DNA from 4 places in the Massilia aerilata genome. Region 1 is predicted to be linked to each of the others. Evidence: predicted binding sites of a transcription regulator. Region 1 holds the regulator's gene; each other region holds the start of a gene.

Region 1 (4,208 bases):
TGCTGATCAAGTCGGACAAGGCCGTGCTGAAGGAAACGCCGGAGGGCTACATGCTGCTGACGCTGACCGCCGCGCCGGGCAAGACCGCCAGCTTCCGCCAGAAGCGCGACGGCGGCCCCGACCTGTGGACCGAAGGCCAGGCCCAGCGCATCGAATACGACGAGCGCACCGAAGTGGTCAAGCTGTTCGCCAATGCCGTCGTCAAGCAGCTGGAAGGCAAGCGCATGACGAGCGAGGTGAACGGTCCCTTCATCTCCTACGACAACCGCACCGAGCAGGCCAACGTCTTCAACGACGCCAGCGGCGAGAGCAAGGCGGGCGGCGGCCGCAGCACCATCATCATCGCGCCGCGCCGCACCGCGCCGGCAGGGAAGCAGTAAATGAAGCGCGCACTCGCCGCTGCCCTTGCGCTGTTGCTGATGCCGCTCGCGCAGGCCGAGCGGGCGGATGCGCTCAAGCCCTTCAATGTCGAAGGCAACAAGGCGACGATCGACCAGGCCACCCAGACCGTGATCCTGACCGGCAACGTGATCGGCACCCGCGGCAGCATGCTGCTGAAGGCGGAGCGCGCCGAGATCAGGGAAACGCCGGAGGGTTACCGCTCCGTGGTCCTGTTCGGGGCGAACGGCAAGGCCGCGTCGTTCCGCCAGAAGCGCGACGGCGGCGCCGACGAGTGGGACGAAGGCTACGGCGAGCGCATGGAATACGACGAGCGCACCGACATCGTCAAGCTGATCTCGCATGCCACGATCAGGCAGCTCGACGGCCGTACCGTGACCAGGGAGATGAGCGGCCCGTTCATTTCCTACGACGCCCGCAAGGAAGTCCTGTTGAACATGAATGACGTGAGCGGCGCCGACAAGCCCGGCAAGGACCGCGTCAGCGTCACTTTTTACACGCGCCGCCCTACGCCGGCGGCGCCACCGGAAGCAGGAAAGCAATGATGGAAGTACACGCAGACGCCACCCCGACCGCCGTCGCAAGCGGCGGCAGCACCCTGGTCGCCAAGGGGCTGCAGAAAAGCTACGGCAAGCGCCTGGTGGTGCGCGACGTTTCGCTGCAGGTCGCCTGCGGCGAGGTGGTGGGACTGCTGGGCCCGAACGGCGCCGGCAAGACCACCTCGTTCTACATGATCGTGGGCCTGGTGCCGGCCGATGCCGGCGCCATCGTCATCAACGGCACCGACATCACGAGCCTGCCGATCCACCGCCGCGCCATGCTGGGCCTGTCCTACCTGCCGCAGGAAGCCTCGGTGTTCCGCAAGCTGACGGTGGAAGAGAACATCCGCGCGGTGCTGGAACTGCAGCGCGAGAACGGCAAGCCGCTGAGCAAGGCGCGCATCCAGGAACGCCTGGACGAGCTGCTGGCCGAATTGCAGATCGAGAAGCTGCGCGAGAACCCGGCGCTGTCGCTGTCGGGCGGCGAGCGGCGCCGCGTGGAGATCGCGCGCGCACTGGCCACCGACCCGCGCTTCGTGCTGCTGGACGAACCTTTCGCCGGCGTGGATCCAATTGCCGTGATCGAGATCCAACGTATCGTGCGTTTCCTGAAAGAGCGCGGCATCGGCGTGCTGATCACCGACCACAACGTGCGCGAGACGCTCGGCATCTGCGACCGTGCCTACATCATCAACCAGGGCGCGGTGCTGGCCTCGGGCCGGCCCGACGACATCATCGCGAATGAATCCGTCCGCCGTGTCTACCTGGGTGAACACTTCAGGATGTAGTCATGAAACAGACGCTGCAACTCAAGACCTCACAGCACCTTGCGCTGACGCCGCAACTCCAGCAGTCGATCCGCCTGCTGCAGCTGTCCACGCTCGAACTCCACCAGGAGATCGAACAAGTCCTGGGTGAGAATCCGCTGCTCGAACGCCTCGACGATCCGCTCGACCGCTCCGTGCGCCTGCTGGCGGACGGCGCCATCAACAACGGTTCCTCGACCAACACCACGCCCGATGCGCCCCCCGCGTCCGGCCAGGGCGAGGAGAACGGCGGCAGCGGCGGCAGCGAAGCCGAAGGCGGCGACAGCGGCGAAGCCGGCGGCGCCGAGCACGAGATGGAGTGGGGCGAGTCGGGCCATTCCGGCAGCGGCAGCGGCGGCGAGGAAGAGGACGGCCGCCCGCAGCTGGAAGCCAGCCCCATCTCGCTGCGCGAGCACCTGATGGAACAGGTGCGCCTGACCTGCCTCTCGCCGCGCGACTGCGCGCTGGTCGAGATCGTGGTCGACTCGCTCGACGACAACGGCTACCTGGACGAATCGCTGGACGACATCCACGCGCGCCTGCCGGCCGAACTCGAGATCGAATTCGAGGAACTGCGCACCGCGCTGTCGCTGGTGCAGAGCATGGACCCGCCGGGCGTGGGCGCGCGCAGCGCCGCCGAATGCCTGGCCCTGCAGATCCGGCGCATGCCCGGCGTGGCGATGGTGACGCGGCGCATGGCGCTGGTCATCGTCGAACGCTACCTGACCTGGTTTGCGCAGCGCGAATTCAACAAGCTGAAGAAGGCCCTCGACTGCGACGACGAAGACCTGCGCGAAGCCCAGGCCGTGATCCGCCAGTGCAATCCGCATCCGGGTGCGGCCTTCGCCTCCGACGTCTCCGACTTCGTGGTGCCGGACGTGATCGTGCGCCGCGCGAAGGACGGCTGGAGCGTGCAGCTGAATCCGGAAGTGATGCCGCGCCTGCGCGTGAACAGCATCTACGCCGCCTTGCTGAAACAGGGGAAATCGGAATCGCAGCTGAATGCACAGTTGCAGGAAGCCAAGTGGCTCATCAAGAACATGCGCCAGCGCTTCGACACGATCCTGCGCGTGGCGCAAGCTATCGTCGAGCGCCAGCGGAACTTTTTCTCGCACGGCGCAGTTGCCATGCGGCCCCTTGTTTTACGTGAGATAGCTGATACACTAGGTCTACACGAGAGCACAATTTCTCGCGTCACAACTCAGAAATATATGCTGACGCCGCACGGCATGTTTGAGTTGAAGTACTTTTTCGGAAGTCACGTCGCGACCGAGGCAGGCGGTGAAGCATCCTCGACGGCGATCCGGGCTCTCATCGTGCAACTCACAGGAGCAGAAGACCCCAAGAACCCTTTATCCGACAGCAAGATCGCGGAGATGCTAGGGGAACAGGGAATGGTTATCGCACGCCGCACGGTCGCGAAATACCGTGAGGCGCTGAAGATCCCGCCCGTCAGCCTCCGCAAATCCTTGTAATAAGCTGCAGGGCACCCAGATACTGGTTACCTGACAGCGCATCTTCAAAGGAGTGTGTATGAATCTCACTATCAGCGGACATCATCTCGATGTAACCCCAGCAATCCGTGAATACGTACAGAACAAGCTCGAACGCATCACCCGCCATTTCGATCAAGTGATCGACTCCCACGTCATCCTCTGCATAGACAATCTCACCGAGAAAGAAAAACGCCAGAAGGCCGAGATCAACTTGCGTGTTGCTGGGAAGATCGTTCACGTCGCCAGCGCCGCACATGACCTCTACGCGGCGATCGACATGCTGATGGACCGTCTCGACCGCCAGGTCCAGAAGTACAAGCAGATGCTGCAGGATCATAGTCACACAGCACTAAAACGCATGGCCAACGAAGACCTTGAGGGAGGAGAAGCTGCCGCTGCAGCGTGATCGTTCCGCTGGCGCAGCATAGGCAAGACGAAGGGCGCATCTGGCGCCCTTTTCGTTTTTTTGGCCGCGCTACAATACTGCTTTCCCTTTCATAAATAAAAGAACATGAGCGAACACGTGCAGACCCGGCTTGCCAACGGCACCGGCATCATCACCCTGGACCGCCCCAAGGCCCTGAACTCGCTGTCGCTGGAGATGGTGCGCGCACTGACGGAGACCCTGCTGGCCTGGCGCGAAGACGCGAACGTCGCCGCGGTCGTCATCACCAGCACCAGCGAGAAAGCCCTGTGCGCAGGCGGCGACATCCGCTTTTTCCACCAGGCCGGCCATGCGACGCCTGTTGGCGGCAGTGCCTTGCTGGAAGACTTCTTTACCGAAGAATACGCGCTGAACCACCTGATCCATTTTTATCCGAAGCCCTACATCTCGCTGATGGATGGCGTGGTGATGGGCGGCGGCATGGGCATCGCCCAGGGCGGCCCGGACAGCGGCCTGCGCATCGTGACCGAACGCACGAAGATGGCGATGCCCGAAGTGAACATCGGCCTGTTCCCGGACGTCG
Region 2 (4,208 bases), on a different contig from region 1:
ATTTCACTGGGCGCCCATCCGGCGCTGCAACTGCGGGTCGACCACGATGCGCCCGGCGGCTGGTATTTGGGCGGCTTCGTGTCGCCGGCCACCCTCGGCGACGGCAGCCAGACCGAGTTGATCGCGTACGGCGGCCGCGCCGGGCGGCTGCCTTCGGGTCTCAGCTGGGACGCCGGCATCAGCCGCGCCAGCTTCTCGCGCGACCACGAGTACGACTACGACGAAGTCCACGCCGGCCTGGCGCTGGACCGCGCCAGCGCGCGCCTGTTCCTCTCTCCCGCCTACTACGGCGCGGCCCCCAGCGCCTACCTCGACCTGAATGCCTTCCACCCGCTCGGCGAGCGCCTCAGGCTGACCTTCCACGCGGGCCTGATGCACCGCTTCGGCAGCGATCCGGATACCCACGCCGACCTGCGCGTGGGGCTGGCCGCCACGCTGGGCGATCTCACCCTGCAACTGGGCTGGCAGACGCTCCTGCGCCAGGCGGGCAGCGGGGCGCCGCGCGCACGCGCGCTCACAGGCAGCGCCGGTATCCGCTTCTGAGTTATTGAACCTTGCAGGGCCGGGACGGCATTAACGAGATGCCCTTCCACCTGACAGGAGTCATCATGAGCACCCAATTCAAAGCGGCCGCCTGCCTCAAGGCCGGCCTGTTCGGCGCCGCCCTGGCCGCCGCCCTCGCCGCCTGCGGTGGCGGCGGCAACGACAACATGCCGGCGGCAATGACGCCGCCCGCGGTCACGCCCACCATCGCCAGCGCCTTCGCCACCCGCAGCCTGGTGGCGGACAGCGGCGCCGGCGCCGAGCACACGGATCCCAAGCTGGTCAACGCCTGGGGCATCGCCTTCAACCCGGCCGGCTTCGTCTGGGTGGCGAACAATGGCAGCGCCACCTCGACCCTGTACGACGGCAACGGCGTGCCGCAGACCCTGGTGGTCGCGATCCCGCCGGGCAGCGCCGGCACATCGAATCCGACCGGGATCGTCTTCAACAGCGGCGCCACCTTCCAGGTCAGCCAGAACGGCGTCAGCGGCGGCAGCGCCTTCATCTTCGCCAGCGAGAACGGCACGCTGTCCGGCTGGTCGCCGGCGGTCAACCGCACCAATGCCATCGTCGCCGTCGATACCGGCGCCAGCGGCGCGGTCTACAAGGGCCTCGCCACCGCCAGCTACCTGGGCGCGAGCTATCTTTACGCGGCCGATTTCCGCAACGGCCGCGTCGACGTCTACGACAGCACCTGGAAGCCGGTCACGCTCCCCGGCGGCAGCTTCAGCGATCCCAGCCTGCCGACCGGCTATGCGCCTTTCGGCATCCAGGCCATCGGCGGGCGCATCTACGTCGCCTATGCGCAGCGCGCGGCAGGCGGCAGCGAGGAGACCAAGGGCGCGGGCCTGGGCATCGTCGACGTGTTCGATGCCGGCGGCGCCCTGGTGAAGCGCTTGATCGGCAATGGCGGCGCCCTGAACGCGCCCTGGGGCCTGGCGATGGCGCCGGCCAACTTCGGCGGCGCCAGCAACATGCTGCTGGTGGCGAACTTCGGCGACGGCAAGATCAATGCCTTCAATGCCGACACCGGCGCCTTCGCCGGCGCCCTGTCGCGCAGCGGCGGCGCGCCCATCGTCATCGACGGCCTGTGGGGCATCGCCTTCGGCCCCGGCGTGAACAGCCAGCCCACCAATACCCTGTTCTACACCGCCGGCCCCGGCGACGAAGCGCACGGCGCCTACGGCCGCATCGACCTGCAATAGCCCATTTTGGCGCACGCGCGCACCGCGGCGGTGCGCGCGCACCCGGGCGGGGCGTTTGCCCCCGCCTGCGCGGCGGCAGTGCATCCCGGCGTCCCTCTTTCACCAAATTGGAACGCTTATTGCTATCAAGAAGTGCTCTGGCAAGCGAACTGCACTTTTTTGGAAACCATGCATGGATGCCTATAAAACCGGGGCCGACGCGCTCTTCATCCTGCTCGGCGGGATCATGATCCTGGCGATGCACGCCGGCTTCGCCTTCCTCGAACTGGGCACGGTGCGCCGCAAGAACCAGGTGAACGCGCTGGTGAAGATCCTGATCGACTTCGCCGTCTCGACCATCGCCTACTTCTTCATCGGCTACGGCATCGCCTATGGCGTGCACTTCTTCGGCAGCACGGACACGCTGACGGCCAAGAATGGCTACGCGCTCGTGAAGTTCTTCTTCCTGCTGACCTTCGCGGCGGCGATCCCGGCCATCATCTCGGGCGGCATCGCCGAGCGCGCCAAATTCCATCCGCAGATGGCCGCCACCTTCGTGCTGGTCGGCTTCATCTACCCCTTCTTCGAGGGGATCGTCTGGAACAAGCGCTTCGGCTTCCAGCACTGGCTGCAGGGCAGCTTCGGCGCGCCCTTCCACGACTTCGCCGGCTCGGTGGTGGTGCATGCGGTGGGCGGCTGGGCCGCGCTGCCGGCGGTGCTGCTGCTGGGCGCGCGGCGCGGGCGCTATGCGAAGGACGGCCGCATCGCCGCCCACCCGCCCTCGAACATCCCGTTCCTGGCGCTGGGCGCCTGGATCCTGACCGTGGGCTGGTTCGGCTTCAACGTCATGAGCGCGCAGACCCTGGACAAGATGAACGGCCTGGTCGCCGTGAACTCGCTGATGGCGCTGACCGGCGGCACCCTCGCCGCTTTCGTCATGGGCCGCAACGATCCCGGCTTCGTCTACAACGGCCCGCTGGCCGGCCTGGTGGCGGTGTGCGCCGGCTCGGACCTGATGCATCCGCTCGGCGCGCTGGTCACCGGCGCGGTGGCCGGCGCCATCTTCGTGTCGCTGTTCACGCTGGCGCAGAACCGCTGGCGCATCGACGACGTGCTGGGCGTGTGGCCGCTGCACGGCCTGTGCGGGGCCTGGGGCGGCATCGCGGCGGGGATATTCGGCAGCCGTGCGCTGGGCGGCCTGGGCGGCGTGTCGCTGGTGTCGCAGCTGTTCGGCACCGTGCTCGGCATCCTGGTGTCGGGGCTGGGCAGCTGGATCGTGTACGGTGTGCTGAAGAAGACGGTGGGCCTGCGCCTCGACGCCGAGCAGGAATTCGACGGCGCCGACCTGTCCATCCACCGCATCGGCGCCACGCCGGAACGCGAGACCAACTTCCTGTAGCCGGCCGCCGCCTCAGTACAGGAACTCGGCGCCGAACATGGTCAGCACCGCGAGCGCCATCACGCCGGTGCACAGCCAGCCGAGCGCGCGCAGGCGGCCCCTGATTTTCAGGGCGCCCATGATCCGGGTGCTGGACGCCACCGCCATCATGATCACCATGACCGGCACCGCGATCACGCCGTTCAGCACCGCGCTCCAGTACAGCGCCTTGATCGGATCGATGGGGACGAAGTTGATGCCGACGCCGGCCAGGGTGGCGACGATGATGATGGCGTAGAACTTGCGCGCCGCCGAGAATGTGCTATCCAGGCTGCTCTTCCAGTGGAAGGTGCCGGCCATCGCATAGGCCGCCGAGCCGGCCAGCACCGGAATCGCCAGCAGCCCGGTGCCGACGATGCCCGCCGCGAACAGGACGAAGGCCAGTTCGCCGGCCACCGGCTTCAGCGCCGACGCCGCCTGCGCCGAGGACTGCAGGTCGACCGCGCCATGCGCATGCAGGGTCGTCGCCGTGGTCAGCATGATGAAGAAAGCGACCAGGTTCGAGACCGCCATGCCGACCAGGGTGTCGAAGCGGATCCGCCGGAACTGGGACTTGACCTGTTCCGGCGCGCGCCGCAGCGGCTGGGCGTCGGCGTCCGCGCGCAACTCCTCGACTTCCTGGGCGGCCTGCCAGAAGAACAGGTAGGGACTGATGGTGGTGCCGAACACGGCGACGATCGTGGTCAGGTATTCCTTGTGCCAGGCCGGCTGCGGCCAGACCGTCGAGCGCAGCACCTCGGCCCAGGGCACGCGCACCACGAACACGGTGGCGACATAGGCCAGCAGCACCAGGGTCAGCCACTTCAGCAGGTTGACATAGCGCTGGTAGGGGATGAACACCTGCAGCAGCACCGACAGCAGGCCGAAACCGACCGCATACCACTGCGCCTTGCCGGGGGCGACCAGCACCATGGCGTCGCCCATGGCCGCGATGTCGGCCGCGATGTTGATGACGTTCGCGACCAGCAGCAGGCCGACGATCAGCCAGACCAGCCGGCGCGGCGCGAAGCGCTGCAGGTTGGTGGCCAGCCCGCGTCCCGTGA
Region 3 (4,208 bases), on a different contig from region 1:
GGCGTAGTGGCGGCCGCCGGGCAGCTCGCCCTCCTCGACCAGGTTGCCGTTCGAGAGCAGTACCGGGAACCTGGCCTTGTCCGCACGCAGCATCACCATATACCTGGCCATCACGTCCGGGCGGTCCGGGAACCAGGTGATGCGGCGGAAGCCTTCGGCCTCGCACTGGGTGTAGAAATTGCCGTTCGAGACGTAGAGGCCGCTGAGGGTCGTATTGCTCTCAGGAACGCAGATGGTCTCGATTTCCAGAGTCACGGTATCCGGCGCATCGGGAATGCGCAGCACGCTGCCGTCGATCGAATAGCCGCTCTGGTCCAGGGTCTTGCCGTTCAGGCGGATCGCCACCAGCTCGATATCCTCGCCGACCAGCTCGATGTCGCGCCGGATGCTGTCCGGATTGCGGCGCATGGTCATGCGGTTGGCGACGATGGTGCGGGCGGGATCGAGGTCGAAGCCGAGTTCCACGGTGTCGACCAGGTAGGTGGGCGCCGTGTAGTCCTTACGGTAGATGGTCTGGGGCGTATCGGTGCGCATGGTTGGGGTCCGCGAACGATGGTGGAATGAATGCTTATTTTACCAATAGCGGCGGCACGCTTCGATTCCATCTTTCGCGGCCGCTTTCATGTATCGCACTGTAACTGTCTTAACCAGTCGTAAATGTATTTCCGTAAATTGAACAGCAAGGGTAAGCTGTACCCGTGAAGAATGCCGATTGAAGAAACGATAGCCAGATGGAGCACCTCATGAAACGCATTATGATCGCCGCGGCGGCATCGCTGAGCCTGCTGCTGGCCGGCTGCGCGACCACGATCCGCAGCGACGTCACCACCTTCCACCAATGGCCGGCGCAGATCGCCGACAAGAGCTATGCCTTCGAGGCCCCGGCCCCGCAGGACAACACGCTCGAGCTGCAAAACTACCAGAACCTGGTGCGCGACCAGCTCGCACGCCTCGGTTTCCATGAGGCGCCGCAAGCGCCGGCCATGAAGGTCGCGGTGCGCTTCGTCACGGTCGACGTGCCGACCCAGGTCTTGTACCCCTCGTACTCACCCTTCTATGCGTCGTCGGCGCGCTTCGGCTTCGGCGGTTTCCGCCGGCGCTACTGGGGCGGCTTTTACAGCCCCTTCTACGATCCGTTCTGGGGGCCGGGCCCGCGCTACGAGGTCGAGGAAGAACACCGCTACCACCGCCAGGTGCAGATCGCGATCACCTCGGTGGCCGACAGCAAGCGCCTGTTCGACGTCACGGTGCGCAATGTGAGCAAGACCATGTCGACCCCGGCGGTGATGCCGGCGCTGGTGCAGAGCGCCTTCGAAGGTTTCCCGGGGCCGAACGGCGGCGCGCGGGTGATCGAGTTGAAGCAGGAGCCGCGGAAAAGCTGATCGGGGTCCGCAAAAGACAAAGCCGGGGTCGGTTCGCCGCCCCGGCTTTTTTTGTTTGCTGCGAACGCTTCAGCCAGGCTTGCGGCGGCGGCGGCGGCGCGCGGCGGCCAGGCCGGCCAGGCCCAGGCCCATCAGGCCGAGGCTGAGCGGTTCGGGTACGTCGGCGCTGTCGACGCGGAAGGCATAGTTGATCAGGTTGCGGTTGCCGGCGTTATCCTTGATCATCGCCGAGGTGTCGCCCCAGGTGTCGTACTTGCCCAGCTCGCCGGTATCCACGCGGTAGTCCTGCGCGAACGTCGCCGGACCATCACCGTATCGGTCATACCATCCCATCCCGTTGAGCAGCGCGGCATTGTCGCCGAGCGTCGAGATCAGGTAGTCGCTGGCGCGGCCGCCAAACAGGACCGCGGCGGCTTCCTGGGCGGTGTAGGTCGGCGGAACGGTACCCCACTCGGCGCCGCTGTAAAGGTCCCAGGACCCCACGTAGATCGGGGTGGCGAAAGCCGAGGCAGCGGCGCCGGCCAGGATCGCGGCAGCGAGCAGGTTTTTCGTCAGTTTCATGGTTTTCTCCCTGTTGGTCGGACGCGCTTACCGAAGCACAATACGTGCCGGGAAGAAATACTTGAATAAATTCAAATATTTACGTGCGAGCAAATCGCGGCGCGGGGGGAAACTGTAAAGATTTTCGACAATCCGCTTGCCTCATGCCAGATAGGTTTCCGACAGCAGGGTGATCGCCACGATCAGCAGAATGGCCAGGGCCAGCACCACCAGCAGGCGCCCGAAGCGCGGGCTGTCGCCTTGCCGGGTGGGCGCCGGATCGCCGGCCGGATCGTTATCGTCGCTGAACTCTCTCATGGTACGCATGGCAGAAGGATGGTTTTACCGGTGGTGCGCCGCGATTCCAGCGCGCTGTGGGCTTGCGCCGCATCCGCCAGCGGGAAGCGCTGGTGGATCTCGATCTTGACCTGGCCGCTGGAGACCATCTGGAACAGGTCGGCCGCCATCGCTTCCAGGTCTTCGCGCTTCGCCGCATAGGTCGCCAGCGTGGGGCGCGTGATGTACAGCGAGCCGCGCGAGACCAGTTCGCTCAGCGCGAAGGGCGGCACCGCGCCGGACGAGTTGCCGAAGCTGACCATCAGGCCACGCGGCGCCAGGCAGTCGAGCGAGCGGATGAACGTGTCCTTGCCCACCGAATCGTAGACCACCGGCACCTTCGCGCCATGCGTGATCTCGAGCACGCGCTGCACCACATCCTCGGTGTTGTAGTTGATGACGTGGGCGGCGCCGTGGCGCTTCGCCAGCGCCGCTTTCTCGTTTGACCCCACCGTACCGATCAGGTTCACGCCCATCGCGCGCGCCCACTGGCAGGCGATCAGGCCGACGCCGCCGGCCGCCGCGTGGAACAGGATGGTGTCGCCTGCCTTCAGCGGATAGGTCTGGCGGAACAGGTATTGCACCGTCAGGCCCTGCAGCATCATCGCGGCCCCGGTCTCGAAGTCGATGGTGTCGGGCAGCTTGACGAGGATATCGGCCGGCATCACGCGCAGCTCGCTGTAGGCGCCGTTCGGGCGCGCCGCATAGGCCACGCGGTCGCCCGGTTTCACGTGCAGCACGCCCTCGCCCACCGCCTCGACAACGCCGGCCGCTTCATGCCCCAGGCCGCCCGGCAGCGGCGCCGGATACAGGCCGTTGCGGAAATAGACGTCGATGAAGTTCAGGCCGATCGCATGGTTGCGCACGCGCGCCTCGCCCGGTCCGGGCTCGCCGACCTCGACCTCGACATATTCCAGCACCTCGGGACCGCCGGTGCGCGCATAACGGATTGCTTTTGCCATCTTCGGTTCTCCTTGTCAGGCTATTTCGCTCAATCGGGTCAGCACCAGGCGCGCGCTCGCCACATTGGTCGCGCAGGGAATGTTGTGCACGTCGCAGGCGCGCACCAGGGCGTTGATATCGGGTTCGTGCGGCTGCGGCGTCATCGGGTCGCGCAGGAAGATCACGCAGTCGATTTCGCCGTTGACGAGATGGGCGCCGATCTGCAGGTCGCCGCCCAGCGGGCCCGAATGCATGCGCGTGACCTCGAGGCCGAGTTCGTTGATCAGGCGGCCGCCGGTGGTGCCGGTGGCGGTGAGTGTGCAGCCGGCCAGGAAGTCGCGGTATTCAAGGGCGAGCGCGATCATGTCGTCTTTTTTCTTGTCGTGCGCAATCAGGGCAATGCGTGGTTTCATTTTTTTCCCTTAAGTTTTTTTCAGCGACAGCAGATAGATCCCCGCCAGCACCAGCCCGGTCCCGCCCAGCTGCACGGCGGTGATCGGCTCCCCGAGGATGGCCCAGCCCAGGAACAACGTGGACACCGGGCCGATCATGCCGGCCTGCGAGGCGACCGGGGCGCCGATGCGCTGCACCGCAATCATGGTCATGAAGACCGGGAAGATGGTACAGAATATCCCGTTCACGAGCGAGAGGCCGTAGACCTGCAGCGGCTGCACCAGCAGGCTGGCCGGGCGCAGGATGAAGAACTGGGCGATGCAGGCCGCGCTCGAGACGCACATCGCGTAGGCGACCAGGCGCAGCGAGCCGATGCGCCGGACCATCTCGCCGGTGCCGAGCAGGTAGGCCGCGTAGGCCACCGCCGAGCCCAGCACGAGCAGGGAACCGGTCACGATGCTGCCGGCGCCCGCGCCCAGGTCGTGCACGAACACCAGCACGATGCCGCAGTAGGACAGGCCCAGCGCCAGCCATTGGGCGGCGCCGATGCGGCGTTTCAGGAACACCGCGGTAATCAGGAGCACGAAGGTCGGCGTCAGGAACAGGATCAGGCGT
Region 4 (4,208 bases), on a different contig from region 1:
GCCTTGGTGTTGCCGTCGATGACCGTGAGCGAGATCTGCCGCACGTGTCCGAGCGCGCGCGCGTGCGCGAGCAGGTGTGCGACCAGCGCGCGGCCGATGCCCTGGCGCTGGCGCTCCGGGTCGACAGCCAGCGCTTTCAGCTCGGCCGCATGGCGGACCTTGCGGCCGTCCGGCATGCGCAGGCAGATCGCGCCGACCAGCCGCGCATCGCACTGCGCGCCGTCGAAGGCGCCGAACATGGTGTCGCCCGCCGTCGCCAGGCGCTTCTCGGCCCAGGACAAGGGCTGCCGCAAGGCGTCTTCGTAGTCCGACTGGAAGGCGAGCGGGAAGGCGCGCAGGGCGGCCAGGCGCAAGGCGCGGTAGGCGGCTGCGTCGGTGGGGGTGAGTTGGCGGATGGTCAGGTTCATCGTTATCCCGTCGTCCCCGCGAAGGCGGGGATCCAAGTTCTGCATTAGTTACCTAACACCCAGCCAACTTGGGTCCCCGCCTGCGCGGGGACGACGACAGTGGTCTATTTACTTACGCTCGGCCAGCGGCACGAACGTCAGGTCTTCCGGACCGACATAGTTGGCGCTCGGACGGATGATCTTGTTGTCGATGCGCTGCTCGATGATGTGCGCCGACCAGCCCGAGGTGCGCGCGATCACGAACAGCGGGGTGAACATCGCGGTCGGCACGCCCATCATGTGGTACGAAACCGCCGAGAACCAGTCCAGGTTCGGGAACATCTTCTTCACTTCCCACATCACCGATTCCAGGCGCTCGGCGATGTCGAACATCTTCATCGAACCGGCATCCGCGGACAGCTTGCGCGCGACTTCCTTGATCACCTTGTTGCGCGGGTCCGAGATCGTGTACACCGGGTGGCCGAAGCCGATCACGACTTCCTTGTTGGCGACGCGGTTGCGGATGTCGGCTTCGGCTTCGTCCGCGTTTTCATAACGCTTCTGGATCTCGAAGGCGACTTCGTTGGCGCCGCCGTGCTTCGGACCGCGCAGCGCGCCGATCGCGCCGGTGATGGCCGAATAGATGTCGGAGCCGGTGCCGGCGATGACGCGGCCGGTGAAGGTCGAGGCGTTGAACTCGTGCTCGGCGTACAGGATCAGCGAGGTGTGCATCGCCTTGACCCAGTCGTCGGAGGGCTTGAAGCCGTGCAGCAGGTGCAGGAAGTGGCCGCCGATCGAATCGTCGTCGGTTTCCACTTCGATGCGCTTGCCGTTGTGGCTGAAGTGGTACCAGTACAGCAGCATCGAACCCAGCGACGCCATCAGGCGGTCGGCGATGTCGCGCGCGCCCGGGATGTTGTGGTCGTCCTTCTCCGGCAGCGTGCAACCCAGCACCGAGACGCCGGTGCGCATCACGTCCATCGGGTGCGAGGCGGCCGGCAGCGCTTCGAGGGCGCCCTTCACCGCCTGCGGCAGGCCGCGCAGCATCTTGAGCTTGGCCTTGTAGCCTTTCAGTTCGGCGGCGTTCGGCAGCTTGCCGTGCACCAGAAGATAGGCGATCTCTTCGAATTCGGAAGTGTCGGCCACGTCCAGGATGTCGTAGCCGCGGTAGTGCAGGTCGTTGCCGGAACGGCCCACCGAGCACAGCGCGGTGTTACCTGCGGCGACGCCGGACAGGGCGACGGATTTCTTCGGCTTGAAGGTCGGGGTGTCGGTCTGGGTGGTCTGATCGGTCATCTCGAAAGTCTCCGTAATAAGATTATTTGGTTTTGTTCTGGGCAAACAGGGCATCCAGCTTCTGCTCGAAGCTATGGTAATCGATGCGGTCGTAGAGTTCGGCGCGGGTCTGCATGCTGTCTACCACGTTCTTCTGCGTGCCTTCGCGGCGGATGGTTTCGTACACGTTCTCGGCCGCCTTGTTCATGGCGCGGAAGGCCGACAGCGGGTAGAGCACGATGTCGACGTCGGCGCCGGCCAGTTCGTCCACCGTGAACAGCGGGGTCGAACCGAATTCGGTGATGTTGGCCAGGATCGGCACCTTGACCGCTTTCTTGAACTGGGCGTACATCTCGAGGCTGGTGATCGCTTCCGGGAAGATCATGTCGGCGCCGGCTTCGACGCAGGCGACGGCGCGTTCGATGGCCTTGTCCAGGCCTTCGACGGCCAGCGCGTCGGTGCGCGCCATGATCACGAAGTCGTCATCGGTGCGGGCGTCGGCGGCGGCCTTCACGCGGTCGACCATCTCGCCCTGGCTGACGATCTCCTTGCCCGGACGGTGGCCGCAGCGCTTGGCGCCGACCTGGTCTTCGATGTGGCAGGCGCCGGCGCCGGCCTTGATCAGCGAGCGCACGGTGCGGGCGACGTTGAAGGCCGATGAGCCGAAGCCGGTGTCGATGTCGACCAGCAGCGGCAGGTCGCAGACGTCGGTGATGCGGCGCACGTCGATCAGCACGTCTTCCAGGCCCGAGATGCCGAGGTCCGGCAGGCCCAGCGAACCCGCGGCCACGCCGCCGCCCGACAGGTAGATCGCACGGTAGCCGGCGCGCTTGGCCAGCAGGGCGTGGTTGGCGTTGATCGCGCCGATCACCTGCAGCGGGTGTTCTTCCTGCACGGCCAGGCGGAATTTGGCGCCTGCGGAGAGTTGGCTCATGGTGCTGTCCTTTCGTTTGATTCATTGAGCGGAGTATGGGCATATCAATGCAAACGCCGTGCCAGCTCTTGCGCCGCCCCGCCCTGGCCTGTTTTCAAGGACTTGGGCCCGTCAAGAGCCCTTCTTGGCGTTTCACATTGCAACATCGTTTCACAGTGAAACGCTCCGTGTTCAACACAGCTGTTCCGCTGGTACAGCCGGGTTCGCAAGCGTAGAATCCCTTGCGCAGTTCTCTTTTGACAACAACAACCACCAAGAGGATCCATGGGAGACATTCACAAGGCCAGCCTGCTGGCGACCCTGGTTGCGGCCTGCTTCGGCGCCCAGGCCGCCGACGTCGATGCCAACACCATCAACCGCATCGCCGACGAGGGCTATAACCGCGGCCAGGTCGTGAGCCTTGCCGCCCACCTGAGCGACCGCATCGGCGGCCGCATGACCAACTCGCCGGCCATGCGCCAGGCGGAAAAATGGACCCAGCAGATGTTCAGCACCTGGGGCCTGCAGAACGTCCACCTCGAAGGCTACGACTTCGGCCGCGGCTGGTGGATCGAGTCGGCGTCGGTGCGCATGACGGCGCCGCGCCCGCTGGCCCTGAGCGCGATTCCCGTCGCGTGGACGCCGCCGACCAAAGGGACCGTCAGCGCGCCGATCGCGGTCGCGCCGATCCGCCATGTGCGCGACCTGGCCCAGTACAAGGGCAAGCTGCGCGGCAAGATCGTGCTGGTGAGTTATCCGGACGCGCCGAAGGACGACACCGCCGCCACCTTCAAGCGCTTCGACGAGGCCGAACTGGGCAAGCTGTCGACCTACGACCAGCCGCACTACGATCCGGACGGTTCCTTCGATATGTATAAAAAATACTTCGAGCAGGCGCGCGAGATCGACCGCTTCATGGCGGCCGAAGGCGCGCTGGCGCTGGTCAAGATGTCCTACCGCGGCGGCGGCCTGGTGCAGGGCGAGGGCTATTTCCACCGCAAGGGCGAGACCGTGTCGCTGCCAGAAATCGAGATGGCCGCCGAAGACTACCGCCGCCTGGCGCGCCTGGCCAAGGTCGGCGAGGTGGAACTCGAGATGAACAACAATGTGCATTTCGACGACCGCGACATGAACGCCTACAACGTGCTGGCCGAGATCCCGGGCAGCGACCCGCAGGCCGGCTACGTGATGGCCGGCGCCCACCTCGACAGCTGGGTGGCCGGCGACGGCGCCGCCGACAACGGCGCCGGTTCGGTGGTGGTGATGGAAGCGGCGCGCATCCTCGCGCAACTCGGCGTGAAGCCCAAGCGCACGATCCGCTTTGCGCTGTGGAGCGGCGAGGAACAGGGCCTGCTCGGTTCCCTGGCCTACATCCAGAAGCACATCGCCACCCGCCCGCGCCCGAGCGACGCCGCGCATGCGAAGCTGCCCGAGTTCATGTGGGAGACCTACCCGATCACGCCCCTGCCCGGCTACAACGAGATGGCGGCCTACTTCAACCTCGACAACGGCTCGGGCAAGATCCGCGGCATCTACGCCGAGGGCAACTTCGCGGCGATGCCGGTGCTGCGCAGCTGGCTCGCGCCCTTCTCCAGCCTGGGCGCCGACAAGGTCGTGGCCAAGAAGACCGGCGG

Evidence for each region. The regulator sigma-54, encoded in region 1, starts transcription at its own class of promoters, with help from an activator protein. The targets are predictions, from matches to a motif close to TGGCANGNAANCTGCTTT.
Region 2: a site for sigma-54 is predicted at 1,857-1,874, ahead of ACFPO9_RS20495 (ammonium transporter). Genes of this name have one in related genera too.
Region 3: a site for sigma-54 is predicted at 1,976-1,993, ahead of ACFPO9_RS14270 (PEP-CTERM sorting domain-containing protein). Genes of this name have one in related genera too.
Region 4: a site for sigma-54 is predicted at 2,642-2,659, ahead of prpB (methylisocitrate lyase). Genes of this name have one in related genera too.

The regions. Positions count from the first base shown of each region.
Region 1 covers NZ_JBHSMZ010000010.1:106,001-110,208, forward strand. The annotation lists gene lptA (lipopolysaccharide transport periplasmic protein LptA) at 1-380, shown strand, start outside; gene lptA (lipopolysaccharide transport periplasmic protein LptA) at 381-944, shown strand; gene lptB (LPS export ABC transporter ATP-binding protein) at 944-1,726, shown strand; gene ACFPO9_RS15055 (RNA polymerase factor sigma-54) at 1,729-3,219, shown strand; gene hpf (ribosome hibernation-promoting factor, HPF/YfiA family) at 3,278-3,646, shown strand; gene ACFPO9_RS15065 (enoyl-CoA hydratase/isomerase family protein) at 3,752-4,208, shown strand, end outside.
Region 2 covers NZ_JBHSMZ010000016.1:234,104-238,311, forward strand. The annotation lists gene ACFPO9_RS20485 (TorF family putative porin) at 1-543, shown strand, start outside; gene ACFPO9_RS20490 (TIGR03118 family protein) at 609-1,748, shown strand; gene ACFPO9_RS20495 (ammonium transporter) at 1,921-3,126, shown strand; gene ACFPO9_RS20500 (NRAMP family divalent metal transporter) at 3,139-4,208, opposite strand, start outside.
Region 3 covers NZ_JBHSMZ010000009.1:108,178-112,385, forward strand. The annotation lists gene pepN (aminopeptidase N) at 1-534, opposite strand, end outside; gene ACFPO9_RS14265 (DUF4136 domain-containing protein) at 744-1,382, shown strand; gene ACFPO9_RS14270 (PEP-CTERM sorting domain-containing protein) at 1,452-1,943, opposite strand; gene ACFPO9_RS14275 (hypothetical protein) at 2,085-2,240, opposite strand; gene ACFPO9_RS14280 (quinone oxidoreductase family protein) at 2,237-3,220, opposite strand; gene ACFPO9_RS14285 (methylglyoxal synthase) at 3,236-3,613, opposite strand; gene ACFPO9_RS14290 (DMT family transporter) at 3,623-4,208, opposite strand, start outside.
Region 4 covers NZ_JBHSMZ010000015.1:315,794-320,001, forward strand. The annotation lists gene ACFPO9_RS19080 (GNAT family N-acetyltransferase) at 1-407, opposite strand, end outside; gene prpC (bifunctional 2-methylcitrate synthase/citrate synthase) at 516-1,682, opposite strand; gene prpB (methylisocitrate lyase) at 1,705-2,595, opposite strand; gene ACFPO9_RS19095 (M20/M25/M40 family metallo-hydrolase) at 2,860-4,208, shown strand, end outside.